One region of the Streptococcus sp. LPB0220 genome, then DNA from elsewhere that is predicted to be linked to it. Evidence: predicted binding sites of a transcription regulator. Region 1 holds the regulator's gene; each other region holds the start of a gene.
What was found. The regulator Rex, encoded in region 1, represses fermentation and respiration genes when NADH is low (regulators of the CRP and FNR family bind a similar motif). The targets are predictions, from matches to a motif close to TTGTGAANTANTTCACAA.
Positions count from the first base shown of each region.

Region 2: LPB220_RS02170 (class II fructose-bisphosphate aldolase) is a predicted target of Rex. The motif match lies at 9,167-9,184, and genes of this name have one in related genera.
Region 3: adhP (alcohol dehydrogenase AdhP) is a predicted target of Rex. The motif match lies at 9,175-9,192, and genes of this name have one in related genera.

Region 1 is NZ_CP044230.1:1,033,289-1,044,261, reverse strand. Features, by position in the region: gene pta (phosphate acetyltransferase) at 1-353, opposite strand, end outside; gene LPB220_RS05540 (RluA family pseudouridine synthase) at 375-1,268, opposite strand; gene LPB220_RS05535 (NAD kinase) at 1,265-2,083, opposite strand; gene LPB220_RS05530 (GTP pyrophosphokinase family protein) at 2,067-2,738, opposite strand; gene LPB220_RS05525 (CYTH domain-containing protein) at 2,834-3,391, shown strand; gene LPB220_RS05520 (ribose-phosphate diphosphokinase) at 3,464-4,420, shown strand; gene LPB220_RS05515 (cysteine desulfurase family protein) at 4,430-5,542, shown strand; gene LPB220_RS05510 (DUF1831 domain-containing protein) at 5,552-5,899, shown strand; gene LPB220_RS05505 (DUF4649 family protein) at 5,901-6,116, shown strand; gene LPB220_RS05500 (redox-sensing transcriptional repressor Rex) at 6,246-6,893, shown strand; gene radC (RadC family protein) at 6,946-7,629, opposite strand; gene LPB220_RS05490 (hypothetical protein) at 7,684-7,962, opposite strand; one part of gene LPB220_RS05485 (IS3 family transposase) at 8,155-9,062, opposite strand; one part of gene LPB220_RS05485 (IS3 family transposase) at 9,062-9,503, opposite strand; partial or broken gene LPB220_RS05480 (class A sortase) at 9,583-10,326, opposite strand; gene gyrA (DNA gyrase subunit A) at 10,340-10,973, opposite strand, start outside.
Region 2 is NZ_CP044230.1:393,597-404,569, forward strand. Features, by position in the region: gene LPB220_RS02110 (family 20 glycosylhydrolase) at 1-242, shown strand, start outside; gene truA (tRNA pseudouridine(38-40) synthase TruA) at 532-1,278, shown strand; gene LPB220_RS02125 (bifunctional hydroxymethylpyrimidine kinase/phosphomethylpyrimidine kinase) at 1,271-2,032, shown strand; gene LPB220_RS02130 (ECF transporter S component) at 2,022-2,492, shown strand; gene LPB220_RS02135 (TIGR01440 family protein) at 2,496-3,059, shown strand; gene tig (trigger factor) at 3,188-4,471, shown strand; gene rpoE (DNA-directed RNA polymerase subunit delta) at 4,842-5,426, shown strand; gene LPB220_RS02150 (B3/4 domain-containing protein) at 5,814-6,509, shown strand; gene LPB220_RS02155 (CTP synthase) at 6,683-8,296, shown strand; tRNA gene LPB220_RS02160 (tRNA-Leu) at 8,421-8,506, shown strand; gene LPB220_RS02165 (hypothetical protein) at 8,588-9,040, shown strand; gene LPB220_RS02170 (class II fructose-bisphosphate aldolase) at 9,232-10,113, shown strand; gene LPB220_RS02175 (alpha/beta fold hydrolase) at 10,197-10,973, shown strand, end outside.
Region 3 is NZ_CP044230.1:466,273-477,245, reverse strand. Features, by position in the region: gene rimP (ribosome maturation factor RimP) at 1-138, opposite strand, end outside; gene trmB (tRNA (guanosine(46)-N7)-methyltransferase TrmB) at 236-871, opposite strand; gene ccrZ (cell cycle regulator CcrZ) at 868-1,662, opposite strand; gene LPB220_RS02565 (ABC transporter permease) at 1,703-2,758, opposite strand; gene LPB220_RS02560 (ABC transporter ATP-binding protein) at 2,755-3,486, opposite strand; gene LPB220_RS02555 (HIT family protein) at 3,554-3,967, shown strand; gene LPB220_RS02550 (hypothetical protein) at 3,980-4,270, shown strand; gene brpA (biofilm formation/cell division transcriptional regulator BrpA) at 4,292-5,485, opposite strand; gene LPB220_RS02540 (GNAT family N-acetyltransferase) at 5,499-6,029, opposite strand; gene tsaE (tRNA (adenosine(37)-N6)-threonylcarbamoyltransferase complex ATPase subunit type 1 TsaE) at 6,022-6,477, opposite strand; gene LPB220_RS02530 (NCS2 family permease) at 6,656-8,077, opposite strand; gene LPB220_RS02525 (Cof-type HAD-IIB family hydrolase) at 8,253-9,065, shown strand; gene adhP (alcohol dehydrogenase AdhP) at 9,256-10,278, shown strand; gene LPB220_RS02515 (PTS sugar transporter subunit IIB) at 10,653-10,973, shown strand, end outside.

The sequences.
Region 1 (10,973 bases):
TCAACAATTCCCATGTGCACTAACATGACACCAAAATAGTTAACGTCATCTTTCAAGACTTGACGCGCTTCTTCTTCTGTCATTTTGCCCTTACGACGTTCTACTAAGGAAGCTACCATTTCTTCAAAACCTGGATAAGAATGAGGATCGATGACTTCATATCCATCCAAAATCCCTTCGATTTCAAGATAAATCCGAATTTTATCCGGATTACCAAGCAAGACAGGGGTTACTTCTGTCTCGTTCACAATGCGTTTTGTCGCTTGGAGGATACGAGGTTCTTCACCTTCTGGTAATACAATACGTGCATTCTTACCAACGAGGTTGGCTTTGAGATTTTCGAAAACTTCCATGAGTTTTACTCCTTTTAATAATTAATAACTTATTTGAAGCTGTGTTAATACAGCTTGGAAATCTGGAGGCAGTGGACTTTCTATGACCAATTCTTCCTCTAGAAATGGATGATAATAGGATAGACGATGACAATGAAGGGCTTGGCGCTCAATGCCGTCTTCTAAACTTCCACCATAGAGATCATCTCCCAAGAGCGGAAAACCAATATGGGAAAAATGAACGCGGATCTGATGGGTTCGACCTGTGTGTAACTGAATATCCACTAGGTGAATATCACCAAAAGATTGAACAACCTGGTAGCTTGTATGAGCATACTTGCCACCTTTAGCTACCTTTCGGGTGATAATTGAATCTTCATCACGCGCAATCGGAGCAATAATCTCTCCGACAGGATCAAGCTTCCCAGATCCCTTGACCAAGGCATAATAGCGTTTCTGAATCGTTTTAGACTGCAATTGCTTATCCAAGCGGGCATGGGCATAGCCATGTTTGGCAAAAAGCATGACGCCACTAGTATCCTTGTCCAGGCGAGTGACAATGTGAACCTGCTGGTTCTCGTAGCCCTGTTTCACATAATAGCCTTTTACAAAATTGGCTAAGGTATTGGAATGAATCGCACTTGGAATAGAAGCAATCCCAAAGGGTTTGTTTAAGACCAAAAAATGATCATCTTCAAACAAAATATCCAAAGGCCGATCCATGGGCTTTAGGGTTTCGAAACCTTCTTCTGCTGGAATATCAATGACCAAGCGATCCCCAATATCCAACAAATAAATTGCATTCTCCGGACGTCCATTGACAAGGATCTGGCCACCACGAAACTTAATCTTTGCTAAGAGACCCTTAGAAACCTCGTGCTTTTTCAGGAAGGTCTTGATCTTGACATGCTCATCGACAGTGAATTCAAATCTCATTCTCTATCATCTCCGATAAAGGCATCCTTGACCCGATTCCAGAAGCTGGTGTGACTGGAACTTGCCACAAAATTAATCTTATGGTTGTCAATCTGGTATTCTACCTTTGCAATATTGCGATAAGAATAGGTTGAATTGTCAACAGAGATAATGTGAAAGCCAGGACGCGTCGGTGTAATCTCGATCTTATCCTTTTTAGGGACAATGACAGAAGAACCCAAGGTACGATAAACGCGGTTGTTGAGACTGGCGATCTCCGCAATCTGCAGCGCCTCAATAGTTGGGTGAAGGACTGCTCCTCCCAAGGATTTGTTGTAAGCCGTACTTCCTGTAGGAGTCGAAACGGTAATCCCGTCTCCTCTGAAGCGCTCAAAATCCACTCCATTAATCGTGAGATCAGCAACCATGGTCCGGTCGCTTCTCTTAATCGTTGCTTCGTTCAACGCTCTCATGGTACGGGTTTCCCCATTTTCGAAAGTAATCTTGACATTCAAAATAGGGTAGGAAACCTTAGCGCCTGTATCATATTTTAAGTTCTCAACCAGCTTATCGATTTCACTGTCTAAGTAATCCGTATAGAATCCTAAGTGTCCGGTATGGACGCCAACAAATCGCACCCGATCCAACTGGTGTTCATACTTGTGAAAGGCTGATAGCAACATCCCATCGCCACCAATTGAAATCACAATATCCGGGTGCTTCTCCGTCAAAATAAAATTATTTTTCCGAAGCTTGTAGCGCAACTGCTGAAAAACCTCTTCACTTTGACGCTTGCGATTGCGAATAATGGATACTTTTTTACCTGTAGTCTTCATCTGTGTCATCACTATTTCCAACGCCATCATTTAACTTACGATGAAGTGGATCAAACAGGGCTTGAGCTTCCTGAATCGCATCCCGAATTGCCCCCATCTCTTCATCCAAGAGATAGGCCAGGTTTGCTGTCGTCTCTAAGCGTTTTTTGATCTCGTCTGGAAAGTCTCCTTTATATTTATAATTGAGCGAGTGTTCAATGGTTGCCCAAAAATTCATGGACAAGGTCCGAATTTGAATCTCTGCTAAGATCGTTTCATTTCCATCAATGGTATCGACCGGGTACTCGACAACGACGTGGTAACTCCGGTAGCCACTTGATTTCTTATGGCGGATGTAGTCTCGCTCTTGGACCACGCGCATATCCTGCCGTTGTCTCAGAACCTCTAGGATCTCTTCGACGTCATCTACGAACTGGACCATGATGCGAAGACCAGCAATATCTTGCATATCCTGAGCCAAATTTTCTTCAGAAATATTTCTTCGGATCATCTTTTCACGGATGCTCTCAATCGGCTTGACCCGACCTGTGACAAACTCAATTGGAGAATGCTTTTGCTGTTTACGATATTGCTTACGAATCCCACGCAGTTTGATTTTTAATTCCCCAACTGCTTGGATATACGGATCTAAGAAGTTTTCCCAATCAATTGCCATCCTACCACCTTGTAATCTGAACCATTTTTGTATACAATAAACACATCTCTTATTATATCATGAATCGCTTTCGAAAAAAAGCAAAGGACTACAAAATGAACCATTTAGAAATTGAATACAAAACCTTGCTAGACAAGGAGGAATACCAATCCCTTCTTCCACTTTTTGCTGATACAGATTTGGTTGTTCAAACCAATCACTATATCGATACACCCGACCAGCTCATCCGTAAGGAAAAAATGGCCTTGCGGGTGCGTACTTTCACAGATCAGGCTGAATTGACTCTCAAGGTCCCTGAAGCAGTTGGCCATTTCGAGTACAATCAAGACCTCAGCCCAGAAGAAACCGAAGCGATCCTTCAACACCAACAGTTTCCTGACGGGGAAATCAAAAACCTCTTGATATCTAAAGAAATCCCTGTTGAGCAACTCGCTGTCTGGGGAAGCCTAACAACAGAACGCTTCGAAAAAGAAACAGCTGCAGGATTGGTGGCACTAGACCACAGTCTCTATTTAGACACTGAAGATTATGAATTAGAAATCGAGGTCGAAACTGCTGAGCAGGAAGAAAATTTCCATCAGTTCATCAAAGAGCATGGAATCGTCTACAAAGCTGCAAAAAATAAAATCGCCAGATTGGCGGAAAGATTGTAAAATAGCTGAAATTATCGCAAATTTTTGCTAAAATAGTGCTAAGATCAAAAATCTAAATGAGGTTGGAATCACATGTCAGATAAAAAAAATATGAAGCTCTTCTCTCTCAATTCAAATCCAGAGATTGCGCAAAAAATCGCGGATCATGCTGGGGTTCCACTTGGGAAAATTTCATCCCGTCAATTCTCAGATGGTGAAATCCAAGTCAATATTGAGGAAAGTGTTCGTGGATATGATATTTATATCATTCAATCAACCAGTTTCCCTGTGAACAATCATTTGATGGAACTGTTAATTATGGTAGATGCTTGCCAACGGGCCAGCGCAAATACTGTCAATGTGGTCATGCCTTACTTCGGTTATGCCCGCCAAGACCGGACTGCTGCTCCTCGTGAACCAATCACTGCTAAACTCGTCGCAAACATGTTGGTCAAAGCTGGGGTGGATCGCGTCGTCACACTGGATCTCCATGCAGTGCAAGTTCAAGGTTTCTTCGATATTGCCGTAGATAACCTCTTTACCATTCCACTTTTTGCAGAGCACTACATCAACAAAGGTCTAACTGGTCCTGATGTTGTAGTCGTCAGCCCTAAAAACTCAGGTGTTAAACGGGCTCGTAGTTTAGCTGAATATCTTGATGCACCGATTGCGATCATTGATTACGAGCAAGATGATGCAAACCGTGATTATGGCTATATTATCGGGGATGTCAAAGATAAGAAAGCGATCTTGATTGACGATATCCTCAATACTGGTAAGACATTCTCAGAAGCTGCGAAAATCGTCGAACGCGAAGGTGCTACTGAAATTTATGCTGTATCAAGCCATGGTTTATTTGTAAAAGGAGCTGTTGAATTATTAGACCAAGCTCCGATCAAAGAAATCTTAGTAACCGATTCTGTTGCTCCAAATGGACCAACACCAAAAAATATTAACTATCTGACAGCTAGCGAACTGATCGCTGAAGCTATTGTTCGCATTCAAGAAAGAAAACCTGTTAGTCCTCTATTTGCCTACCACAAGAAATAAGGTCTTAATGTGATATATTTTGATAATGCCGCAACAACTCCCCTTCTACCTGAAGTCATTGATAAAATGTCTGAAACTATGAAGACCACTTTTGGAAATCCATCGAGCCTTCATGCTCATGGACGGATGGCTAGTAAACTTCTCCGAGAATCTCGCGAGCAGATTGCTCAGTCTCTCCATACTCTTCCAAATCGTATTTTCTTCACTTCAGGTGGATCAGAAAGTAATAATACCGTTATAAAAGGCTACTGCTTGAAACACCAAGCAGATGGCAAACACATCATTACGACCGCTTTGGAACACCATGCGGTTCTCGAACCCATCGAATACCTTGTAGAACGTTTCGGATTTGAAGTTACGATCGTCCAACCAAGAGATGGACGCATTCAGGCTAGTGATATCAAGGCTGCACTTAGACCGGATACCATTCTTGTCTCTACCATGTTTGCCAATAACGAGACAGGCGATCTTCTACCGATTAAAGAAATCGGAGAATTCTTAAAAGATCATCCAGCTGCCTTTCACGTTGATGCGGTCCAAGCAATCGGAAAGGTCCCTGTCTATCCCGAAGAGTTGGGAATTGATTTTCTCAGTGCTTCTGCCCACAAATTCCACGGACCAAAGGGCGTCGGTTTCCTTTATGCAACCTCCCCAGATTTTGATAATCTTTTACATGGTGGGGATCAGGAAAGTAAGATGAGAGCCAGTACGGAAAATCTCATTTCTATTGTCGGGATGGCAACCGCGCTTCAGCAAGCTACACTTCGTCAAGAAGAAAATTTCAACCAGGTTCAAAAACTCGGCCAAGAACTAGTCAATGGTTTAGGGACATACGATTACTATGTAAATGCTAGTGACGATCATCTTCCATTTGTTTGGAATCTTGGCTTCCCAGGCGTCCAAAATGATGTCTTATTGATGCGACTTGATCTTGCTGGAATTTCTGTCTCTACAGGTTCTGCTTGTACCGCTGGTACAGTTCAACCCAGCCATGTCCTTGAGGCGCTCTATGGAAAAGATAGTTCACGCCTAAAAGAATCCATTCGAATTAGTTTTTCAGAACTCAATACCATAGAGGAGGTCCAAGACTTCCTCACAAAGCTTAAAGAAATTTTATCATAGGAGAACAATATGGCTTTTGAAACAAGTGTTTCATTGAAAGACTGCAAATATACCTATAGTCTACACCCAAATGTAAAAAAATATACCTTACGTGACAATACATTCGCTGTTACAAAAGTTGGAAATTACGAGTTAAATCGTTTGCTCGAAGCCGTTCCAAATAGCGGCGAAGGCTTCCTACTTAAAATCATTTTCAATAAAGATTTGACAGGTTTTAAGATCAATATTACAGACAAGTCTGGGCTTCGCCTGGTTAATATCTTTAAAAATCCAGAAAATGATATTATCCAACAAAAATTCTATTTCTTAATGGATAGTCTCGTCGAAAGAGAAATTTTCAACAAAACAGAGGTTTAATATGGTAACCCTAACTTATATCGACGCTTACCAAGTAGAACGAACAACTACTTATCCCAACCTTGCAGCCTGCATCCTAGCTTTTTCAGGCTGTGTAACCTTGCCTGACTCTTACTCAATCGTATCCATTGAATACAAGGGAGAAAAACTCCCCTATACAGGACGAGTCGATGGACTCTATGCTTTTTTGAAAAAGGTAGAGCAAGCTGAAAACTAAGCTGATGATGATGGAACTCTCCATCGCCATCAGCTTTTTCTTTAGACAAAAATATTTTTGAAAAAACACTCTAGATAGTTGATTTTTTCACAATCTTCCTATACAATAAGAGGGAAAGGTTGTGATATTGTGAAACATGATAAAAATACTCCAATTCCACGCGCAACAGCAAAACGCTTATCGCTCTACTACCGAATTTTTAAACGCTTTAACTCTGAAAAAATAGAGCGCGCCAATTCCAAGCAAATTGCTGATGCAATTGGGATTGACTCTGCTACCGTTCGCCGAGATTTTTCTTATTTTGGTGAATTAGGAAGACGTGGATTTGGTTATGACGTAAAAAAACTGATGAACTTCTTTGCCGATCTCTTAAATGACAATGCCATTACCAATGTCGCTATTGTGGGGATCGGAAATATGGGAAGTGCGCTCCTCAACTATCGCTTCCATGAACGCAATAAGATGAAAATTGTCATGGCTTTTGATGTAGATGATCATGAACTGATTAATACCAAAAGTAAGGATGGGATCCCCATTTATGGGATTTCTACGATCAAAGAGAATCTCAAAAAAGAAGGCATTCAAACAGCAATTTTAACTGTCCCAAGTATTAAAGCGCAGGAAGTTGCTAGTCTTTTAGTAGATGCCGGTGTCAAAGGAATTCTAAGCTTTTCTCCAGTCCATCTGACAGTTCCTAAAGAGGTTGTTGTCCAATATGTCGATCTTACTAGTGAATTGCAAACACTTCTTTATTTTATGCGTAAAAACGAAGAATAAAGACTTATACTTCAACAACAAAAAGGTTGGAACAAGAAGGTTCCAACCTTTTTTATACCAAATAATCCGTTTCTTCTCGATAACTATAGTAGTTTTCTTCGGATACAATCAAATGATCCAATAGGGTCAACCCCATTACTTCACAGGCCTCTAAGACTCGCTGAGTGACTTCATCATCATTTTTACTGGGGAACACAGCACCAGATGGATGATTGTGAGCCAAGATAATGGAGGTTGCCATGTGCTTCAGTGCATAATGCAGGATTTCACGCGGCTCCGCGATACTTCGATTCACTGTTCCAATAAAGATCGTCTGTTGATGAATAATTTCATTTTGGGTATTCAAATAAAGGGCAACTAGGTGCTCCTGCTTTTTATGGCCAATTTCCTGTTGAATTTTATGGGCCAATTTCTGACTACTCATGATTTGTTCGGAACTCATTAGTTCATCTTTATGAATCCTTCGTCCAAACTCAATAACAGCCTGAAGTTCGATGGCCTTCACTCGCCCAATGCCAGAGATTTCCTGTAGCTCCTCTAGGGTTAATTGCCCTAACTCCTTTAAACTATTTACCGAGCTCAAAAGACCTTGTGCAATCTCATAAACGCTTTTTTGCTTGTTACCTGTCCGTAAGAGAATGGATAACAATTCCTGATGACTTAGCTTATCCACCCCTTCAGAAACTAAGCGCTCCCTAGGAAGCAAAGATGGTTCAATAAATGATATGTCGTACATAATTTCCTCCTCACTTATTAATTCGTAATAAATTGAGAAAATAACGACCTTTCATTATTTACTGGCGATTTCTTGCTTCAAATCATCTAACACTAAGACTTCATCTTTATTAAAGCGGATCTGATAACCTGTTTGAACTTGTTCAAGCTCCTTTAAAAACTGTTGAATTTCACAGCGGATCAAGTACTCCTGACTCTGAGGAATGGCTTCTAAGGTTTGGTAGACTTGCTCTACTTCGTAGATTCCTTTCGTAATTAATCCATTTCGTGGAAAATCATTTATTAAGAGATTATAGAAATGATGCAAGAGATGATAAATTCGCTCTTTTGTCACTATTCTACCTCCTTATCATACTCTTTCTCCTCTTATTATATACCTATTTTCCCTCAATATTATGACAAATTCCTTACATTATATTACCAATCGCTTACAATTTTACAAGAATCCTTTAGTTATTTCATGCCATACTATAAAGAAAAAAGCCCCGGCATCTCTGTACTGACCCCAAAAAGTTAGACAAATAATTTAAGTTAAGGATTTAGTCCTGTATTGCACAGGACTAAGTCCTTTTAGTTTTACCTTAATTCGTTTGTTGTTGTAATAGTCAATATAGTTTACAATAGCTTGTTCCAATTGGTTAAGTGACTTAAATGTATTCTCGTAACCATAAAACATTTCCGATTTCAAAATGCCAAAGAAGGATTCCATCATGCCGTTGTCTGGGCTGTTTCCTTTACGTGACATGGACGGTTGAATTCCTTTATCCTCTAAAAAACGATGATAATACTGGTGTTGATACTGCCATCCTTGATCACTATGAAGAATTGTATTTGTGTAATGATTCTCAGTAAAGGCCTGGTCTAACATAGCTTTCACTTGTTCTAAATTCGGTGAAGTCGAAAGATTATAGGCGATAATTTCGCTATTAAAACCATCTAAAACTGGCGATAAATAAAGTTTTTGATTGCTTGCTGGAATGGCAAACTCGGTCACATCTGTGTAGCACTTTTCCATTGGCTTGGTTGCTTCAAATTGGCGTTGAATAAGATTATCTGCTTTCTTACCAATCTCTCCTTGGTATGAAGAATACTTCCGTTTACGACGAATACGAGCACTTAAACCAAGGACCTTCATCAGACGTTGGACCTTCTTATGATTCACTACAAAACCACGATTCCTCAATTCAAGAGTCATTCGACGATAGCCGTAATTCCCTTTATGCTCAGTAAAAATAGATTGAATTTCAACTTTAACATCATAATCCTTATCGCTTTGATCGAGCTGTTTTAAATGATAATAATAAGTTGAACGGGCAAGCTTAATAATCTTTAGAAGAATCTCTAAAGCAAACTCTGTTACCAATCCTCGGACAATTTCCGTTTTTCTTCTTGCTCTTTTTCGTCCCTCAATCGGAGTTCTCTCAACTTTTTTAGAACCGCATTCTCCGCTCTCAAGTACTCATTTTCTGCTTGAAGACGTTCTAGTTCTGTCATCTCTTCGGGTTTCTTCTTTGGCTTACGTCCCATTTTAGGTATCCTTCCTCTTGTTTTCTCAACAATAGTATACCCGTTTTTCTTATATTGTGCTATCCAATTATGCAACATTCCAACACTTGGAAGAGCATAATCTAGAGATACCTTTATTTGTGAACGACTTTCAAGCAGAACTTTATCAATGATTTCTTGTTTTAGTTCGGGAGAATAGTAACAATTCTTTCCTTTTTTGACGATTTCTATTCCATAACGATCAATCAATTTAATCATGTACTTAAGATTAGAAATGTTTATCCCAAATTGATTTGAAAGCTCTTTGAAGCTTCGCCCTTGTTTTTTATGTTCATAGATCTGAACTTTATCTTCATAAGTTAATTTCATAATAAAAACACCCCAAAAGTTAGATTTTTTTCTGTCTAACTTTTGGGGTGCAGTTCACTCTGCCTCGGGCTTTATTTTCTTAAAGTTGCATTTGATTATAAGACTTGCTGAATGAATCCAGGATGTCTTTTGGAGCCTTGTCATAGTCAACAGAGGTTTCCAAATTTCCTTTTACAATCGTACGGTAAGTCGCTGCAGCATCCTCACAAGTCACCAAGGTGATCTCATTGACACCTTCACGATCTTGAATGACATCTACACGGTCTGGAGTCACTGTCTCAACAGACGAGATGACATAAGTATAGATTTTTTCTTTATCCGTGATGTAGATCTTCATACCCGCCTTGGCTTTCTCTAATGGTGAGAATAACATGGCATTTGCTCCAGTTAGACCAAACACGTGGTGACTAGCAAGAGAATAATTGCCTTGCCCCATGACTTGGTTTTCCTTCATGGTCCCTGCTCCGTAGTAGAGGGCTACATTTTCAAGCCCCTTAAAGATCGGAAGGTTCATGTTTAATTCAGGAATCGAAATCCCCCCAATTACTGGTAGCTTTTGAGCTTGCCATTAGGCATTGATGACGGCTTCCGTCGAGAGTGACTGGACATGTTGGAAATCAAAGCTCGTCTTCACTTCTTTATTCTTGTCAATGGTTTTTTTATCGACCTTGCTAACCTGGTATTGGTTGGTATGCCAAACCATAATCATATTTCGGATCGGAGCATTGAAAATCAAGAGAAGCGAGAGAATAATCAAAAGTGTTGCAACGATGTTGATAAGAGTATTGCGTAAACTCTTTTTCTTTTTTCTTTTGCGTGACATGCTGTCCCCTTATCTATTCGTTTTCTTCCACTACTTCTTCATCTTTTTCATCAGGCTGGACAGTTGTAAAGGTCACAATTTTCGCATCCTGATCCAGTCTCATGACTTTCACACCCTGAGTTGAACGACCCGTTTGAGAAATGTTAGCCACACCTGTCCGGATCATAACTCCGGTATCGGTAATGATCATCAGATCTTCATCCCCTTTAACAGTTAAAAGACCAGCTAAGGGACCATTTTTCTCTGTGATATTGGCTGTCTTGATTCCTTTACCGCCACGGCCTTTGGTTGGGTATTCGCTAGCCATTGTACGTTTACCATACCCTTTTTCAGTGATGATCAATACTTCATCTTGATCCGTAACGACACTAGCACCAACAACCTTGTCTCCTTCACGGAGATTCACACCACGTACACCTGTAGCAGAGCGTCCCATATTCCGAACTACAGCCTCATTAAAGCGGACAGAATAACCATACTTGGTACCGATAATGACGTCAGCATTGCCATCTGTAAGGAAGACATTGATCAATTCATCCTCATCGCGCAGATTCAGAGCTTTGAGACCGTTCTGACGGATATTTGAAAATTCAGCTACATTGGTCCGCTTGACCAAACCTTGTCGCGTCGTAAAGAAGAGATAAGCC
Region 2 (10,973 bases), 640 kb from region 1:
TTGTGAACAAAGGGGTTCCAGATCAGTCAACACCTCAAGTGATCTCGAAGGCTCAACCTGTAGCACCAGAAAATACCCCAACACCAATTCCAGCAGCTGTGGAAAAAGAGGTTCGTTCAGAAGCAGTATCTTCTAACAAGCAACTTCCAGAAACAGGAGTGGAATCTGCACTTGGACTCGCTTTACTAGGAGCGATCTTGGGAGCAACAGGAATGGACTTGAAAAATAAAAAAAGAGAATAAGACCTAGTAGATTTGTAACAGGTCGAAGTTGGGAGAGTGGGACAGAAATCGGTAATTCGTTAGAATTCGATTTCGTCGTCCCACCTCCGCACAGTTGAGTAGGGCTGTAAAAGCTGATGAAATCAGCGTAGTAGAGCCCACTCAACCACTGCGTCTTGCTCGACAATCCAAAAATAATTGAGAGGCTAGGACTTTTGTCCCAGCCTCTTTTTGTACTTGCAAAACTGTACCCGGACAGTTTGAATTTTTCACTCTTGTAACCCCTTCTATATCCTGCTAAAATAAAACCATGACACGATACAAAGCAACCATTTCATATGACGGGACCTTGTTTGCAGGGTTTCAACGCCAACCGCATGCCCGTAGTGTGCAAGAGGAAATCGAGAAGACCTTGACGCGCCTCAATCAAGGAACCCCTGTTACCGTTCATGGAGCGGGGCGAACGGATTCCGGTGTCCATGCTCTTGGCCAGGTGATTCATTTTGATCTCCCCCAAGCGCGGGACGAGGAGAAGCTTCGCTTTGCCCTCGATACCCAAACCCCAGAGGATATTGATTTCATCCGAGTGGAGCAAGTAGAAGATGACTTTCACTCACGCTACAAGAAGCACAGCAAGACCTATGAATTTATCGTGGATTATGGTCGTCCCAAGAACCCCATGATGCGCCACTATGCCACCCACTATCCTTATCCTTTGGATGTGGAAAAGATGCAAGCAGCCATCCAAAAGTTGGAGGGAACCCATGATTTCACCGGTTTCACAGCTTCAGGAACCAGTGTGGAAGACAAGGTTCGTACGATTACAGAGGCTCGCTTGGTCGAGGATGCAGAACATCATCGCCTTGTCTTTACCTTTTCGGGCAATGGTTTTCTCTACAAGCAAATCCGCAATATGGTGGGAACTTTGTTGAAGATTGGAAATGATCGGATGCCGATCGAGCAGATCGATCTAATTTTAGAAAAGAAGGACCGCAATCTAGCAGGTCCTACAGCAGCGCCAAATGGCTTATATTTAAAGGAGATCCGTTATGAGTAATGAATTGATTCTAGCTATTTCAGGAAATGATATTTTTAGTGGGGGAGGTCTTCACGCAGACCTTGCAACTTATACGACTAACAAACAGCATGGTTTTGTAGCGGTGACTTGTTTGACCGCTATGACGGAGCACGGTTTTGAAGTGATTCCGGTGGATCCGACGACCTTTGCTCAACAGCTCAACTCTCTCAAGGATGTTCCTTTTTCTGCTATTAAACTCGGTCTTTTGCCAAATGTTGAAGTGGCAGACTTAGCCTTGGACTATGTCAAAGCCCATGCGGAGATCCCTGTGGTACTAGATCCTGTCTTGGTCTGCAAGGAAAGCCATGATGTAGAAGTTTCAGCTCTTCGAGATGAATTGATTAAGTTCTTCCCTTATGTGACGATCATCACGCCGAACTTGCCAGAAGCTGAGATCTTGACCCAAAGCAAGATTGAATCGCTCGATGATATGAAAGAGGCTGCTCGTAAGCTCCATGAATTAGGAGCAGCGACTGTCGTGGTCAAAGGGGGCAATCGTCTTAACAAGGAAAAAGCCATCGATGTCTTTTATGATGGGACAGACTTCACTGTTATTGAAGAGCCAGTCTTAGAAAAGAACAATACAGGAGCTGGTTGTACCTTTGCGTCTAGCATTTCCAGCCAGTTGGTAAAAGGGAAATCACCGCTTGAAGCTGTTAAAGTCTCTAAAGACTTTGTCTTCCAAGCGATTCAACATTCAGACCAGTATGGAGTAGTACAATATGACCTCTAATCGAACTCAACTCATTGCCCGCCTTTCCATTTTGACAGCCTTGACAGTTGTATTCGGCTACTATACAAAACTTCCAACTCCTACAGGGATCGTCACCCTGCTAGATCTTGGAGTTTATTTCACAGCCTTCTATTTTGGACGCAAGGAAGGTGCTATTGTAGGTGGTGTCGGAGCCTTCTTATTGGATTTGATTTCAGGCTATCCTCAGTGGATGTTCTTTAGCCTCCTCTTTCACGGGGGACAAGGCTATTTCGCTGGCTTCAAGGGCAAAGCTCGTTACCTAGGCTTGCTCCTTGCGACAGTCGTGATGGTAGGCGGTTACGCACTAGCTTCTGCCCTCTTTTTAGGCAATGGTTGGGGTGCTGCTATCTCGGACATTCCGAATAACCTCGCCCAGAATTTTGTTGGAATGGCTTTAGGCTATGTGGTCTATTATGCATTTCAAAAGAAAGGAAGCTAATTCATGGATCTGGAGCAACTGAAGAAGGATACAAAAGAAATCTTGGTAGATGTCTTGGAAAAAAGCCGTCTCCACCAAGGACAGCTCCTAGTCCTCGGGATGTCTTCAAGTGAAGTTGCAGGAGGGCAAATTGGAAAGGCCTCCAACATCGACATTGCTGAAGCTATTGTCCAGACCTTGCTAGATGAGTTGAATCCAAGAGGGATTTATCTGGCGGTACAAGGATGTGAGCATCTCAATCGCGCCTTGGTGGTCGAAAGAGAATTGGCGGACAAGAAGGAGCTAGAAATCGTCAATGTCCTTCCGAGTCTCCATGCAGGAGGGGCCGGACAACTCGCAGCTTTCAAGTATTTTAAGGATCCTGTTGAAGTGGAATTCATCACAGCTCAAGCGGGGTTAGACATTGGAGATACCTCAGTAGGGATGCATGTCAAACACGTGCAAGTTCCAATTCGCCCTATCTTGCGTGAACTAGGTGGAGCCCATGTCACAGCCCTCGCCAGTCGCCCAAAATTGATCGGTGGCGCCCGTGCTCTCTACCTAGATGATCCTATCCGAAAATCATAAATAGAACTAGCTTTTAAGGGCTAGTTTTTTTGGATGAAAAGAGAGGCAAAAACGTTTTAAAACTTGCAATTTCAAAGTTTTGTGGTAAAATTATAAGGAATGACTATATTATTTTAAGGAGAGACAGAATGTCTGTATCATTTGAAAACAAAGAAACTAACCACGGTGTATTGACTTTCACAATCAGCCAAGAGCAAATCAAACCTGCTTTGGACCGTGTGTTTGAGTCAGTTAAGAAAACTTTGAACGTACCTGGATTCCGTAAAGGTCATATTCCACGTCCAATCTTCAACCAACGTTTTGGTGAAGAAGCACTTTACCAAGATGCTTTGAACGATCTTCTTCCAGCAGCATATGAAGCAGCTGTTAAAGAAGCTGGAATCGAAGTGGTAGCACAACCAACTTTCGATGTTGTATCTATGGAAAAAGGTCAAGACTGGACATTGACAGCAGCTGTTGTAACAAAACCTGAAGTAAAATTGGGTGCTTACAAAGACCTTGAAGTATCAGTAGAAGTTTCTAAAGAAGTAACAGACGCTGATGTGGATGCTCGTATCGAACGCGAACGCAACAACTTGGCTGAATTGGTTGTTAAAGAAGGTGCTGCAGCAGAAGGTGACACAGTTGTGATCGACTTCGTAGGTTCTATCGACGGTGTTGAATTCGACGGTGGTAAAGGTGACAACTTCTCACTTGGACTTGGTTCAGGTCAATTCATCCCAGGTTTCGAAGACCAATTGGTTGGACACTCTGCTGGTGAAACAGTTGATGTGATCGTAACATTCCCAGAAGACTACCAAGCAGCTGACCTTGCAGGTAAAGAAGCGAAATTCGTGACAACTATCCACGAAGTAAAAGCAAAAGAAGTACCAGCTCTTGACGATGAATTGGCAAAAGACATCGACGAAGAAGTTGAAACTCTTGACGAATTGAAAGAAAAATACCGCAAAGAATTGGCAGCAGCTAAAGAAGAAGCATACAACGATGCAGTAGAAGCAGCAGCAATCGATCTTGCAGTTGAAAACGCTGAAATCGTTGACCTTCCAGAAGAAATGATCCACGAAGAAGTACACCGTTCAATCAACGAGTTCCTTGGAAACATGCAACGTCAAGGTATCTCACCTGAAATGTACTTCCAAATCACTGGAACAACTCAAGAAGATCTTCACAAACAATACGAAGCAGAAGCTGAAAGCCGTACGAAGACAAACCTTGTGGTTGAAGCAGTAGCGAAAGCAGAAGGCTTCGAAGCAACTGAAGAAGAAATCAACGCTGAAATCGAACAATTGGCAGCAGATTACAACATGCCAGTTGAACAAGTTCGCAACCTTCTTTCACCAGAAATGTTGAAACATGACATCACAGTGAAGAAAGCAGTGAACGTAATCACAAGCACAGCAAAAGTAAAATAATTGAGATAAAAAGGCTGGGCAACAACTGTCCAGCCTTTGATGTTTGATAGAAATAACTGTATGACGCAGTGGTTGATTGGCATCTTTGTTCGCCTTTAAGCTCCAAAGATGACCTAATCAACTGTGCGGGGGTGGGAAAACGAACTCTTTTTAACTAGTTGGAGTTCTTTCCCACTCCCTTTTCTGATTTCATGGAGAATCCTGGAATTTTCCTTTGACGAAAGGGGAAATTTATCGTACAATAGAGTGTAACGATAAAATGCGTGATAGATTTAGTGACGAGAAGTTTTTAATCTATCATTGAGGATAGGATGAGGTTTAAGACCGGATCCTTCTCCATTTAGGAAATGAAACATAAGGAGATTTACCCTTGGAATTAGAAGTATTTGCTGGACAAGAAAAAAGTGAACTTTCTATGATTGAAGTGGCGCGTGCGATTTTAGAATTACGCGGACGTGACCATGAAATGTACTTTAGCGATCTTGTAAATGAAATTCAAAATTACCTTGAAAAATCAAACAGCGAGATCCGTGAAGCTCTTCCATTGTTCTACACAGAATTGAATGTAGATGGAAGCTTTATCCCACTTGGAGATAACAAATGGGGTCTTCGTTCATGGTATGCCATCGATGAAGTTGACGAAGAAATCATCGCTCTTGAAGAAACAGACGAAGATGAAGCTCCTAAGAAACGGAAGAAAAAACGTGTCAATGCCTTCATGGATGGAGACGAGGATGCGATCGACTACAACGACGACGATCCAGAAGACGAAGAAGTTTACGAAGCAGATCCAGCTCTTTCATATGATGAAGAAAATCCAGACGATGAAAAGAGTGAAGTCGAAGCTTACGATGCTGAAATCAATGAAATCGTACCAGATGATTTGGGTGAGGAAGTTGAATTAAGCGAAGAAGACGACGAAGAAGAGGATTCTGAAGACGAGGAAGAAGAATAAATCATATGAAACAAGGAAATTGTTCCTTGTTTTTTTATTGAAGACGAAGTTTTCCCAGAAACTTTCCTTAGGTGAGTACGGACGTCAGCGAACTTCTACGAAGTTCCATGACTAATTATTGAGCCTTAAGTCTCAATAATTCCGAGTGCCTGAAGCTATGAAGTTTCAGGCACTTTTCTCACGGCGGAAAGTTTCAGAATATCCTTTGATTTTTCAAAAGTAGAGGATGGTTTGCAAGTAATTTATTGACTTATATGTCAATAAAAATAGTTTATCTATCTTCTGAAAAAAAACAATTGTTCCTTGTTTCTTTTTGTTTGCATTGAAAACGGTGGCAAGTTAGAGTATAATGAACATGTAAGTATTTCCCAAATAGGAGGTGTTCAGATGGACTTTCGTTTAGATCAAAGTTTAGTAGCTCTTGGTATTGATACGGTTGTGGTCGGAATTGCTAGAAATGTGGATCCCCAAGCAGTCTTGCCCCCTTCTTTTCTTGAAAAGAAGAAAGCAGTTGAACAATGGGCGCTCCAGTGTCAGACAGAAGAAGTAGCGGCATCCCCTGTCGTCAAAGGCTATACAGACCTCTTGCAAAAAGTAGGGCGTAGCATCAAGAAAAATCCACCAACAGTCCTTGCTCTCATCCGAAACATCCAGCATCGAGGAGCTCTTCCTCAGATCAATAGCATCATCGATATCTATAATGTCGAATCTCTGAAGTCCTTTCTCGCAATTGGAGGACATGACCTAGATAAGATTGAGGGACCGATTGAATTTACAGTGAGTCAAAGAGACGATCTCTTCCTCCCTATCCTTTCTAGTGAAAAACATGTCGCACCGACAGATCCTGTCTACCGGGATCAAAAAGGAGTTCTGGCTTGGTTGGATGTACGCGATAGTGACCATTACAAATTTGAGGAGACTACGCAAAACGCCCTCTTTGTCATCCAAGGAAATACCGAGACGTCAGTCGAGATGCGTTTAGAAGCGCTAGAACGAATCCACAAGGACCTTGCTCTTTGCATGCCTCAGCTTCAATTTGAGAAATTTCTCGTCACACAAAATGGAGTGGAAAAGGTCGTGTAAACAGCGAAAATCATTTTCATGAAATTTTCAATTTGACAAAGTAATCCATTTGCGGTAAGATATTGTTCGGGCACCTCATTTTGAGGTCGGAGCTCCCTAAGGATTAGGGAGCTATTTTTGTTTTTTCTGCAAAGAGGAATGGCCTCTACAACATTAGAAGAAGAGGAAAGCACATGTCAACAAAATATATTTTTGTCACGGGTGGTGTCGTATCATCCATCGGGAAAGGGATTGTCGCAGCAAGTCTTGGTCGCTTGCTCAAAAATCGTGGATTGAAAGTGACGATCCAAAAATTTGACCCTTATATCAATATCGATCCAGGGACGATGAGCCCTTACCAACACGGGGAAGTATTTGTCACAGACGATGGCGCAGAGACAGACTTGGACCTTGGTCACTATGAACGCTTTATTGATATCAATTTGAATAAGTACTCAAATGTGACAACAGGGAAAATTTATAGCGAAGTCCTTCGTAAGGAGCGTCGTGGAGAATACCTGGGTGCGACGGTACAGGTGATTCCTCATATTACAGATGCCTTGAAAGAAAAGATCAAACGAGCAGCGACGACGACGGATTCAGATGTCATCATCACAGAAGTCGGGGGAACAGTTGGAGATATTGAGTCCCTTCCATTCCTTGAAGCTCTTCGTCAAATGAAGGCAGATGTTGGTGCTGAAAACGTTATGTACATCCACACGACTCTTCTTCCTTACTTGAAGGCTGCGGGAGAAATGAAAACCAAGCCGACCCAACACTCTGTGAAAGAATTGCGTGGTCTTGGAATTCAACCAAATATGTTGGTCATCCGTACAGAAAAACCAGCTGGTCAAGGAATTAAGAACAAGTTGGCTCAATTCTGTGATGTGGCACCAGAAGCTGTCATCGAGTCACTTGATGTGGAACATTTGTACCAAATCCCATTGAACTTGCAAGCACAAAATATGGACCAAATCGTTTGTGACCATTTGAAATTGGATGTTCCTGCAGCAGATATGACAGAATGGTCTGCAATGGTCGACAAGGTCATGAACCTCAAGAAGCAGGTCAAGATTTCCTTGGTTGGAAAATACGTAGAATTGCAAGATGCCTACATTTCTGTCGTTGAGGCCTTGAAGCACTCAGGGTATGCCAATGATGCAGAGGTCAAGATTAATTGGGTCAATGCCAATGATGTGACAGCTGAAAATGTGGCAGAACTCCTTGGAGATGCGGATGGGATCATTGTCCCAGGTGGTTTTGGTCAACGGGGAACAGAAGGAAAAATTCAAGCCATCAAGTATGCGCGTGAACAAGACGTCCCAATGTTGGGTGTCTGCTTGGGTATGCAGTTAACCTGTATCGAATTTGCCCGTCACGTTTTAGGCTTGGAAGGGGCCAATTCATCCGAATTGGATCCAGAAACCAAGTATCCAATTATCGATATCATGCGGGACCAAATTGATGTGGAAGACATGGGAGGAACGCTCCGTCTCGGTCTTTACCCATCTAAACTCAAACGAGGATCAAAAGCAGCCGCTGCCTATGACAATCAAGAAGTGGTACAACGTCGCCACCGTCACCGTTATGAGTTTAACAATGCTTTCCGTGAACAGTTCGAAGAAGCAGGATTTGTCTTCTCAGGCGTTTCACCAGACAACCGTTTGGTCGAAATCGTTGAAATCCCAGAAAACAAATTCTTTGTTGCTTGCCAATACCACCCAGAATTGTCAAGCCGTCCAAACCGCCCAGAAGGACTTTACACAGCCTTTATCACAGCGGCAGTTGAAAACCACGATAGCAAATAAAAATCAAGGGAGCAGGTCGAAGGACCTGCTCCCTTTTTGTGAAAAAATGACAAACTCTGAAAAAAGTTTGAAAAAAATCTTGACAAAAAAGTCGTTGATTGATATACTAGTAAAGTACTCAATCGCGGGGATGGCGGAATTGGCAGACGCGCAGGACTAAGGATCCTGTGACCGCTTTAGGTCGTGAGGGTTCAAGTCCCTCTCTCCGCATCGGATCAAGATAGCTTCGGCTATCTTTTTTTTGTTTTCAAATTTCTTTGTGGTAGAATAGGTGTGAGATGAGGTGAGAACATGAAGAAGAAGTATCTGGTTTTGGCCGATGGCCTCTTTGCACTATTGGGAAGTGCCATTAATTTTTTCGGTCCTATCCTGATTTTAGCTATGGCGATAGGCGCATACAAGGATACTTTTAGATATTTTATCGCCTTAAACATATGGAATGTTTTCATTTTTTTAGTGACGATTGCTTCTAAGTATCTGCTCAGAGATGAAAAAAGAATCAAAAAATGGATTCTTCATCTTTTTCTGATAGCAGGCAGTATACTCTTTCTTGCCTCAATCCTTGCTGTGTGTGAGAATATTCCCTTTCTTGAGGAATTGCTAAACGGACTTCTTGGAAAAATGTTTACCGACAGTCAGTTATTTGCCGCTTATTTCTATTCTCAATGGGTTGCATCGGTATCCCTTATGATTTGCGGGATTGCCTTTCTCCTTTCATTAAAAAAATTTAAAGAAGAGAATTGAAGGGGGTGTAAGTCCCCTTCTTTTACTTGTTTGCTAGGATGAGAGTCTTAGGAGATAGGAGATTCCGTCCTATTTATCGGAAGAAATCGCTTAAAGCTACAGGAAAAGCTAGCAATTTCATCTAAAAAGTGATAAAATAAACAATGTAAGTGGGATTAGCCCCACAAAAATTTATAGGAGGCCTATAACAAATGGCAATCGTTTCAGCAGAAAAATTTGTCCAAGCAGCTCGTGACAATGGTTATGCAGTTGGTGGATTTAACACAAACAACCTTGAGTGGACTCAAGCTATCTTGCGTGCAGCAGAAGCTAAGAAAGCTCCAGTACTTATCCAAACTTCTATGGGTGCTGCTAAATACATGGGTGGTTACAAAGTATGTAAAGCCCTTATTGAAAACCTTGTAGAATCAATGGGTATTACTGTACCAGTTGCTATTCACCTTGACCATGGTCACTACGACGATGCTCTTGAGTGTATCGAAGCTGGTTACACTTCAATCATGTTTGACGGTTCACACCTTCCAGTTGAAGAAAACCTTAAATTGGCGAAAGATGTCGTTGAAAAAGCTCATGCTAAAGGTATCTCAGTAGAAGCTGAAGTTGGTACTATCGGTGGTGAAGAAGACGGTATCATCGGTGATGGTGAATTGGCACCAATCGAAGATGCTAAAGCAATGGTTGCTACAGGAATCGACTTCTTGGCTGCAGGTATCGGTAACATCCACGGTCCTTACCCAGCAAACTGGAAAGGTCTTCACCTTGACCACTTGCAAAAATTGACTGAAGCTGTTCCAGGATTCCCAATCGTATTGCACGGTGGATCAGGTATCCCTGATGATCAAATCCAAGCAGCGATCAAACTTGGTGTTGCGAAAGTTAACGTGAACACTGAATGCCAAATCGCATTTGCAAATGCTACTCGTCAATTCGTACGTGAATATGATGCAAACGAAGCAGAATACGACAAGAAGAAACTCTTCGACCCACGTAAATTCTTGAAACCAGGTTTCGAAGCAATTACAGCAGCTGTTGAAGAACGTATCGACGTATTCGGTTCAGAAGGCAAAGCTTAATTAAAAACAGGAAAGCAAGGTCTCATGTGGATCTTGTTTTTTTGTATGGGAAGGTTGCTTCCGGGATTTAATTTTTGTACAATATGGCTATGAAAAAATTCAAACAGTGGAGCTGGATCGTTTTTGTTTTTCTTTTGCTCTTTTTAGGTGCTACATTTATCTTTCATCAATTCAGTTTGCGAAGAGAAAGTAAGCTACTCACTCCCATTGGTCAACAGGTCACGGTCAATGGACATCGAATGAACGTCTCTGTTAAAGGAGAAGGATCTGAAACGATAGTATTTCTTTCAGGTGCAGGTATTGCTTCACCTATATTAGACTTTAAGAATCTAACAGATTCCCTATCCAAAAAATACAAAGTAGTCGTCGTAGAGCGGGCTGGCTATGGTTTTAGTGAAGATAGTGATCAATCAAGAGATGTGATGACGGTTCTTTCTGAGACCCGTCAAGCTTTGTCTCAAGCCGAAGTTTCGGGGCCTTATGTGATTGTTTCTCATTCAATGGCTAGCCTGGAGAGCCTTGCTTGGCAGGAAAAGTATCCTGATGAAGTGAAAGCCTTGGTTGGCCTGGATTGGGCATTACCAGCAAGTTATGAGGATTTAAAGGATAATCAGGCCTTGCTTACTGTAGCTTATTGGAGCAGTAAGATTGGCTTATTACGCTATTTCCCTGAGTCCTTTTATATTAAAAATCCAACTTTGACTGAAACTGAACGACAACAATATAAATTACTAGCATATAAGCAGTTGATGTCACAAGCCATGCTTCATGAATCCCGTTTGGCAAAGGAAAATGCCAAGAAAGTTCCATCTAGCATTAATCCGAAAATTCCAGCCTTACTCCTGGTTTCTAACGGTGAA
Region 3 (10,973 bases), 570 kb from region 1:
TGGTTTGTCTACGAAAATGCTTAAGACGTAGTCACCACCCATTTTGCCATATTCAACATCGACCAATTCAAATGGTTCCTTTATAGCTGCCTGAATCACTTCTGTTACTAAGTCAACAATCGTTGCGATGGTTGCCACCTCCTCATAGATAAGAGGCGAAGATATTTCCCCGCCTCTCCTTTTCTATTCATTTAAGGTATTATAACACGATTCCCCAATGATTGCAAGGAATATGCTAAAACTGTGCTTCTACACGGTAAATGACCTGTCCTTTACTTGAGAACTTTTTCTCATATTCCGTCATGACATTCCCCTCAAAATCACTAGCATGAAGGTCTAGCCAGACACCCTTCAACGTCATACCATACTGTGAAAAGCTCACCAAACTGTATTCAAACAGACCTCGATTATCTGTTTTAAAGTGAATCTCCCCATGTTCTGGAAGAATTTGCTTGAAGGTATCCAAGAAGGTCTTGTATGTTAAACGACGCTTCTCATGACGTTTCTTAGGCCAAGGATCTGAAAAATTCAGATAGAGTTGATCAATTTCCCCATCTTCAAAATAGTTGGTCAAGCTATCTCCGTCTACCCAAAGCAATTTAATGTTAGGAAGATCAGCTTCTAAGACCTTATCTAAAGCATAACTCAAGACCGATTTTTGAATATCAATTCCAATGTAGTTGATCTCTGGATTGGCCTTAGCCATCCCAGTAATAAAGGCCCCTTTTCCGCTACCCACTTCGATATGAATAGGATGGTCATTTCCGAAAATCTCGTGCCACTTTCCCTTGGCATCTTCTGGATTTAGGACCACATATTGCGGGTTCGCTTCTAATAATTCAGTCGCTCCCTTGCGATTTCTAACTCTCATATTTCCTTTCCATATTTCAACCGGAAATTGCGCAGAGCATAGATCTCGCGATTGACATTTTCTAAATCATTATTTTCATAGTATTTAGCAATTTGGCACAAGAAAGAGTATTGACCAAACCAATAGAGTTTATCAAATACTTTTTGATTGTACTTGTAGCCATAATAGCCTAACCAATCGCGCCAATTAGAATCTGGGATATAGTGACTCAAGATATGCGCCACATCCAACATCCGGTCTGTCAAACGAACAGAGTCCCAATCGACTAGATAAATCAAGCCGCTCTCTGTCTCAATCCAGTTACTATGACGAACATCTCCGTGGACGATCGTCGCATAATCCTCCCGAAAGGCAGGCACTGTCTTACGTAAATTCTTTACGACCGATTGGATATAGTGGTTCTGACGTAGGGCAATTGGCAACCGGTTACTCCACGAATTGAGCAACTCTAAAGGAGATTCCACCGGATAGCCAAGTTTTTTCAATTGGGTCATCAAAGGTCTAGAACGGTGCAATCTCGTTAAAATATTGACGACTTGTTTTTTCGACATCCCATTAGGCGTGAGAATTTCTCCATTCAACCATTCTTGGGCACTCATCACATTTCCATCTGGCAAGCGTCGACTCCATAACAATTGAGGAGCAATCTGTTCTTTTGCTAGACCCGCAAGGATTGGGGTCGTATTCATTTTTACAAAAACGCGCCCACCATCTGGGTAGGTCCCCATGTAGGCCTTCCCACTCTTCCCAGGAATTGGGGTGAGGCTTAGCTCTTTTTCATTCGAGTCCATCTTTTCCTCCGTAAAAAGTTTCCAATCTATTTTACTAATTTTAACGATTTTCGTCAACCAAGCGCGCCATCTTAAATGGAAGATAGAGTAGGATTAAAGCAACTGTATAAGCCAGTAGACCTAACAACAGGACTTTATCTGAAATAAAGACCAGGCCAATTCCCCCTTCTATCACCGTTATCATCCCCATGACCAGCTGAATCGTTTTGTTCAACCCTGCCTTTTTACTGCCCTGTTTCATCGGGAAAAGAAGGGTCAAGGGTTGGTAATCAAAAGCACTGTAAAGCCCCAGTAATTGAAAAATAACCAAGTAATTGAGCAAGGCTACAAGGGCAATCACTACGAGAGGTTGGGGAATAAAAATGATAGCGAGAATGGAAAGAGCCAAGAGTCGGAGAGTCATAGAGAAAAGATCTCCATTCCGTAGGAAGGAGCGCATATATAAGTGAAGCCACGTATTGCCATGTGTTTTGGGAAGAAGCCCTAAGAAACCATCCAAGTAAGCTCTTCTTTTGACACTGTTGGTAATACCTTTTACCGTTGTAAACAAGGCAAAGAAACGAAGAATCAATTGTTTCCTTGCATTCTCACGAGCAATGACCAAGGTCCAATTCAAATTTCCATCCTGGTAGAAGCGGGCTTCCTTCCAGCTAAAAACAGCCCCTTTAGCCAATCCTAAGACAAGGATATAAGCTACAATAGCAAGGTTACCCAGCCCCGTTGCCAGAAGAAGAGGCACAAATAATAGAAGGACAAAACTTTGAATCAAAAACCAAAACACAAAAGACTTCTTGGCCTGCCCTTTGATATAACGTTTCACTTCCTCTTCCTTTACTAAAAGGAATAAAGCATCGGGCTTCTCTAAGTAGGTCGCAATGGAGCCTATCGGAACCAAGAGGAGCAAGCCAATCATGAGACTCCAGCGGATCAGGCTTGTATCTTTGGGGAGATCTTGCAAGAATTGGCTGTATTGAACCGCCAAAAATCCTATGAAAATCAGCATAAAGAGGACGAAATGATCATTGAGAACATAGCGGCTATATTTTACACATTGAGTTCGAAACGTTTCTTGCCGTTTTTTCATCAACTCTTTCATGCTGTTTCCTCTTCTGTCAAGGTCATGTAGATATCATTTAGACTTGCTTTCTCATCCCCAAAAGTTGAGCGCAGCTCGTCCAAGGTCCCTTTTGCTCGGATCTGACCCTTATGTAGGATCACAAAACCATCACACATCTTTTCAGCCGAATCCAGAACGTGGGTACTCATCAAAATCGATTTTCCTTTTGCTTTCTCATCGGCCAATAACTGAATCAAATCTGCAATCGCAACAGGATCCAATCCCAAAAAGGGTTCATCGACAATATAAAGACTTGGATCCACTGCATAGGCACAAATAATCATGACCTTTTGCTTCATCCCTTTTGAAAACTGGGTCGGGAACCAATCTAATTTTTCAGCCAAACGGAATCGTTCCAACAAAGGCTGGACGCGCACCATGACCTGATCCATGTCTAAATCATAGGCCATAGCTACGGTCTCGATATGCTCTCTCAGGGTTAATTCTTCATATAGGCTAGGGGTTTCTGGAATATAGCCGATTTTTTTACGATAGTCAGTTGGAGCTTCTTGAAGACTCAAGCCGTCAATCCGTACTTCCCCAGCATAAGGATGCAGGAGACCAATAATTTCATTAATCGTGGTTGACTTCCCAGCTCCATTTAGTCCAATCAAACCAATCAGTTGGCCGTCCGGAACTGAAAAACTCACCTCTTTCAGGACAGGGATGTTGACATAGCCCCCTGTCAACTTGTTGATTTCTAACATATTTTCTCCGATTTCTGGTATAATGTTCTTATATTATAACAAAATTTAGTCTAAATGAGGTGTATTTATGGTTGACGATTGTATTTTTTGTAAGATTATAGCTGGCGACATTCCTTCCTCCAAAGTCTATGAGGACGAGGAAGTCCTCGCATTTTTGGACATCTCTCAGGTTACACCAGGTCATACGTTAGTAGTTCCAAAAAAACACGCTCGCAACCTCTTAGAGATGGACGAAACCGCCACAGCTCAACTATTTGCACGTGTTTCTAAAGTTGCTAAAAAAGTAGAAGCTGCTACCCAAGCTAAGGGAATGAATATCATCAGCAACATGGAAGAAGTTTCTGGACAAACCGTATTTCACACACATGTCCACATTATCCCTCGCTATTCCGATCAAGATGAGCTTGCCATTTCATTTACTGAACACGAGCCTAATTTTGAACAACTAGCAGTTCTCGCAGAAACCATCAAAAACAGTTAAAAAGGAGGCCATATGAAACTCAAAAATCTCTTTTGGTTTGCAACAGGAGCTAGCATTAGCTACCACCTAGTAAAAAACCGCAAAGAAATCAAAACAGAGGTGACTGAATCCAGCCAATTGATCAAGGGAATTCAAGATAACCTAGCAAAAATCCAACGCAATCTGGATATTATCCAAGACCAAAAGACCAATCTTCAAGAATTGGTAACGGATTTCCAATACAAGACCAAACTATTTAGTCAACAAGCAACAGCCTCTCTAAAAGAAATTCAAGACATCTGGCAACCAAGTAAAAACGATTGAGAAAACTCAATCGTTTTTTTCTTATTCTGAAGGTACCGTAGGTGTCACACTGCTCGACTCTGTAGCTGCAGGAGCAACTGGTGTTACTGGTGCAACAGAACTTTGAGGCGTCACCACTCCCGTATCCTGGGTCGATGGTACAACTGGTAGTTGGTTAAACTCTTGGTAAACAGGTGCTTCCTCAGATGATGCCGCTGGCGTATCATTTTGAGAAGAAGTATTCTTCAACTCTTCATCTCCATCTAATAGGTAAGCATTGGTTTTCAATGTTTTAATTTCTTTCATCCCCAAAGCTTTGCGGATGATATTTTGAATTTTCAAGAGATGTTTTGAAGTGACAATCTGATAACTTCCGCCATCTGCTAAGGTGGCATCTTCTCCTTTCAACTGGTACTGATGAATCGTTGAAAGGGCGTCTTTATATCCTAGCAATTGAAGAAGACTGTTGCTATCAAGTGAAATGTTGGTTTGCATATTGTCACTAACAGACTCAATGATTCCTTTGTAGTGACTCAAACTATTGAGGCTTAAAACTTTCTCAACAATCTTTTTGATCACTTCACGTTGACGTTTTTGACGTCCATAGTCTCCTTCTGGGTCTTGGTAGCGCATACGTGAATAAACGAGAGCTTGGTCCCCATTAATCTCCTGACGTCCTGGTGCAATCTTAGCCGTATATTCTGGCTCATTTTCCTCGATCGAGATATCGAAGTCAAATGGATTGTTAACCGTGATGCCACCAACCTTATCCACTAATTGAACCAGCCCCTTCATATTGATCATGACATAGCGGTCAATATGGATATTCAAAAGATCTTGAATGGTCTTAATGGCTAACTTCGCACCACCTTGAGCATAAGCTGAATTCAATTTTGCTTGGACCGTTTGACCATCTGAAGTAATATTGGTTAGGATATCTCTTTCCAAGCTTGTCATGGTTGTTTCTTTTGTTTGAGGATTAACAGTCACCAAAATCATGGTATCACTATTTCCGGCCCAAGGATCTTCCCGAGAACCGCTACCTGTATCAACCCCCATCAAAAGGATAGTCATCGGCTTGTTTTCTGCAATAACATTGGTCTCATTTCCAAAGCCCTTATAAGTCTTACTGAGGGTCCCTGTTGTTTGATTGAGGATAGTGAGGCCATAGGCCCCGATCCCAATCACTGTTACCGTCAATAAGCTCAAAAACATCAAAATAATTTTTTTAACCATTTAGAATCTCTCTCTAATCTATCAGTTTCCCCATAAGGTAAACATCTAAGAATTCTCCTTCAGCTGAACAAGCTCCACGAGCTTGGCAACCTTCGATCTCAAAACCTAACTTTTTATACAGGTGAACCGCTCGTTCATTGCGCACTTGGACATTCAAGACTAGTTTCCTAAGAACACCGGTCGAGTGCGCCCACTCGATCCCTTCTTCCAACAAAATCTGTCCAAGCCCTTGATTCCAATAAGCTTTGCGAACCACAATAAAGACATCACCAATATGCCGAACAGACCGTTGAGAAGCTGCAGTGATATTTAACAAAGCTGCCAGTTCCTGATCTAAAAATAGCAAGAGGCAAATCCGGTTTTCCGCCATCTCTTGCACCATCAGAAATTGCTCCATGTCTGCTGGAGACATGCCAATTCCAGCTTCATCTAGCGTCATGTAATCTGACTCTTTCCCAACTTGATTTAAGAAATAAACGACAAGAGCCGCGTCTGCACTGTCAGCTTGCCGAATTTCCACTGTCACTTCCTTTTCCTTAGTCATCGGTTTTTTCCACCTGCTCAAAGGATGCTAGTAAAGCTTCCGCACGCGCTCCATGAGCCTCAAAAGCCAACTCTCGCCCATCTTCCAATTTTCGGATAAAAATTTTTAGATAAGCATCCGAGAGACTCGGCTCAATCAGCTCTCCCCATTCAATAATGGTCGCACCATCTCCAAATAGAAAATCATCTAAATCAATAGAATCTGGATCATTCCCAATCCGGTAAACATCCAAATGGTATAAAGGCAAGCGACCTTCGTATTCACGAACAATGGTATAGGTCGGGCTCTTAATCATCTGATCAATCCCTAACCCCTTTGCAATTCCCTTGGTAAAGGTCGTTTTTCCTGCTCCTAGATCCCCTGATAAGATAATCACGTCTTGCTTTTCTAAGAGTTTTCCTAGCTGTTTTCCTAGAGCGATCAGCTCCGTTTCATTGTGACTAATCATTTCTCTATTATACCAAACTTTTTAAAAATCTGCTCTTTCTTTTAGCAATTGTTCGACTCCGGTTTGTTTTTGAGAAAAAGGAATCAAAGAAAACAGGAAACTCTCCCATTCATTCCCTCAATCCATCTAAAAAGGAATGGGAGACAACTCCCATTCCTTTTTGGCACTTTTCTGATACTTAATTCAAGGCCATACTAACGTAGTTTAAAATAAAGAGAACATCTAAAATCCAAATCATGCTGTGCACTTCTTTGGCTTCTCCTTTAACCACTTTCACTAAGCTATAGGTGATAAATCCAGCAGCGATCCCTTGTGTAATCGAGTAGCTGAAGCCCATAAAGATAGAGGTGAAGAAGGCAGGAACTGCTTCTGACATATCTTCCCAATGGATATTTTTCAAGCCACTCAACATCATGATCCCAACAACAATCAAAATTGGGGCTGTGGCAGCGGTCGGTACAATCGCCAATAAAGGACTAAAGAGACTTGAAATAGCAAAACAGATCGCTACAACCAAGGCTGTCAGACCAGTGCGTCCACCAGCTCCAATACCAGCTGCAGATTCAACATAAGTCGTTACGTTTGAAGTTCCTGCAATAGCTCCGACTGAAGTCGCTACAAGGTCTGAATAGAGGGCCTTATCTAATTTCGCTGATTGATGGTTTTCCCCATTTGTCGCAACAATCCCAACTTTTTCACCCGTACCGATTAAAGTTCCAATTGTATCAAAAATATCCGTCAGGGAGAAGGCTAAGATGGCCATTAAGGTCTCAGGCAAACGAGACGTATTGGAAATCAACGAACCCAATCCTTTCGATCCCAAAGCTTGACCAAAGATCGTGCCTAAATCATTAAAGGCAGCTCCTAGATGGTTACTTGCAAAGTCAATTTTAGTGATATCAACAACATGGATGAGAATTCCAAGCACAGTCGTTACTAAGATAGAAAGGATAATCCCTCCCTTAATCCCTTTGACAACAAAGAAAATAGTAATCGCAAGACCAACAAGAGCCAAGAGGACAGCTGGATTGTTAAAATCAACCAATCCTGGAACAGCAGATGCATTGGCTGAGATCGTTGCATTCCCCTTATCTGCTCCTTCCCCGACCACTGTATAAGTATGAGGGTCAATCGTGAATTTCAAAAATCCTGCATTCTTAATCCCAACATAGGCCAAGAAAATCCCGATCCCCGCTGAAATAGCAGAGCGTAGAGCTGTCGGAATTGATTCGATGATCATTTTCCTTACTTTTGTTAGTGTGATAATTAATGAAATCACACCACAAATGAAGACCATTCCTAAAGCCTCTTGCCATGAGTAGCCCATACCAAATACAACAGTAAAGGTAAAGAAAGCGTTCAAGCCCATCCCTGGTGCTTGTGCATAAGGCAAATTGGCATAAAAAGCCATCATCAAGGTTCCGACAACCGATCCAATAATCGTTGCAAGGAAGACCCCTTGAGCTGGCATCCCTGTTTGTGACAACATTTGAGGGTTTACGAAGAGGATATAACTCATCGCAAAAAAGGTTGTCAAACCAGCAAGAACCTCTGTACGAACAGTGGTTCCATGTTCTGAAAGTTTAAAAAACTTATCCATTTCAGAATAAACTCCTTTTTCATCATTCTCGCTCCCAATCAATTTGCGAACGTTATTTCTATTCTACCAAAAGATCTTTCGTCTTTCAAGAAATCCCGCTTCTCTTCTCGATTTTTGAGCGCTTTTCCGATTTTTCTGATATAATGGTCTCATTCTTCTCGAAAGGAACTGAAATATGCATAAAAAGATGATCGCTCTAGATCTAGACGGCACTCTCTTAAATTCCGAAAGCAAATTGAGCGACTTTACCATTGATACGATAAAAAAAATTAGTGCTCTTGGCCATAAAGTCATTATTACAACAGGCCGCCCCTACCGTATGGCACATACCTATTACAAACAACTAGAGCTAGATACTCCGATGATCAATTTTAACGGCTCCCTTACGCATCTACCTGAGAAAAAATGGGCAGATGAACAATGTTTGACTTTAGATAAAAAATACCTGTTAGATATGGTAGCTAACCGAGACACTATCCAAGCGGACTTTATAGCAGGCGAATACCGCAATAAATTCTTTATTACCGATCCAAATGAGCACGTTGCAGATCCTAAATTATTCGGGATTGAATCTTTCCAACCAGAAAATCAATTCAATCCCGAGCGGGTAACGAGCGACCCAAACTGTATTCTCTTTCAAACGAAAGCGGAAGACAAATATGCTCTGGCAGATGAAATGAATCGTCATTATGACTACAATCTGTCTATCAATACTTGGGGTGGTCCCTTAAATATTCTGGAATGCAATCCCAAAAATGTGACCAAAGCATCTGCTCTGACCTACCTTCTAGATAAACTCAATATGGATCAGAAGGATTTGATTGCCTTTGGAGACGAGCACAACGATACCGACATGCTAGCTCTCGCTGGTCATGGATACGCTATGAAAAATGCCAGCTCCGTCCTTCTCCCTTATGCAGACTCCGTCACAGATTTCACAAATAACGAAGATGGTGTCGCGCGCCAACTCATTCAATTATTCTTATAATAGGAACAGACATGAGCTATCCCCTCATGTCTTTTTCTGCGCCAAATCCTTAATCGGTTAATCAATACCGCCCTTTTTTTCCATTTTTTTCATTGCCTCGTCATCTAGTTTGTGATATTATTAACATAGTTATTAAAGAAGCGCTTTCAAAAATTCTAAACCGCTTCTCGTTCACTTAAGGAGGAACAAAATGAAAGCTGTTGTTGTAAATCCAGAAGGTACTGGTGTTGAAATCGTTGCAAACAAAGACATGCGTCCACTTGAAACAGGGGAAGCACTTGTTCAAATCGAATACTGTGGTGTCTGCCACACTGACTTGCACGTTGCTCACGGGGACTTCGGTAAAGTTCCAGGCCGTGTTCTTGGACACGAAGGAATCGGTATTGTTAAAGAAGTTGCTCCAGATGTCAAGAGCCTAAAAGTTGGGGATCGTGTCAGTGTCGCATGGTTCTTCGAGGGATGTGGAACTTGTGAATACTGTACAACTGGTCGTGAAACTCTTTGCCGTACTGTAAAAAATGCTGGTTACTCTGTTGATGGAGGGATGGCTGAACAATGTATCGTTACTGCAGATTACGCAGTGAAAGTACCTGAAGGATTAGATCCAGCCCAAGCATCTTCTATTACGTGTGCAGGTGTTACCACTTATAAAGCCATCAAAGAAGCCAAAGCTGAACCAGGACAATGGATTGTTATCTATGGAGCTGGTGGACTAGGAAACTTGGCTGTTCAATATGCTAAGAAAGTCTTCAATGCACATGTCATCGCTGTCGATATCAACAATGATAAACTAGAATTGGCGAAAGAAGTTGGTGCAGACTTTGTCATCAACGGTCGCGAAGTTGATGATGTCCCAGGATTGATTAAAGAAAAAACAAATGGTGGAGCTCACTCTGCTGTCGTAACAGCTGTTTCTAAAGTAGCTTTCAACCAAGCAGTAGATTCTGTTCGTGCAGGCGGCCGCGTGGTTGCAGTTGGTCTTCCTTCTGAAATGATGGACCTCAGCATTGTGAAAACTGTATTAGATGGTATCCAAGTCATTGGTTCTCTTGTAGGAACTCGTAAAGACTTGGAAGAAGCCTTCCAATTTGGTGCAGAAGGCTTGGTAGTCCCTGTCGTTCAAAAACGTCCAGTAGAAGATGCAGTCAAAGTCTTTGACGAAATGGAAGCTGGAACCATTCAAGGACGTATGGTACTTGACTTTACAAACTAAACAACTGAACCTACAGGACTAGCCCAACTGGGCTAGTCTTTTTGAGTGCTCTCAATCACTCTATTTTACAATTTATTATATATTTATTTTTTATTTTTGCGGATATAGATCGATTGTTGGAATATTTTATTGAAATTCAAATCCTATGAAACCTACATATCATTGATTTCTTCTGCCATTATCAACTAATAAACAAGAGCCATTCAATAGCATTCAATTTTTATTTACCGATAATTTAATATAATAAATCAATGTTTTTACATCGAGATTTTGATAGAAAAATTGACTTAAGTGTGGAAACGATTTATAATAAAGTAGCTTAAAGTTTTATTAAACTGAAAGTCAAACAAATTTTATAAGGAGGAATGTCAATAATGAGTATTGGTATCATTATTGCTAGCCACGGTGAATTTGCAGCTGGAATCCACCAATCCGGCTCGATGATCTTTGGGGATCAAGAGAAAGTTCAAGTGGTTACGTTCATGCCAAGTGAAGGCCCGGATGATCTCTATGCTAAATTTAATGCAGCTGTTGCCGCATTTGATGCAGAAGATGAAGTCTTGGTTTTGGCTGACCTTTGGAGTGGTTCTCCATTTAACCAAGCAAGTCGCGTCATGGGAGAAAATCCAGATCGTAAATTTGCGATCATCACAGGATTGAACCTTCCGATGTTGATTCAAGCTTATACAGAACGG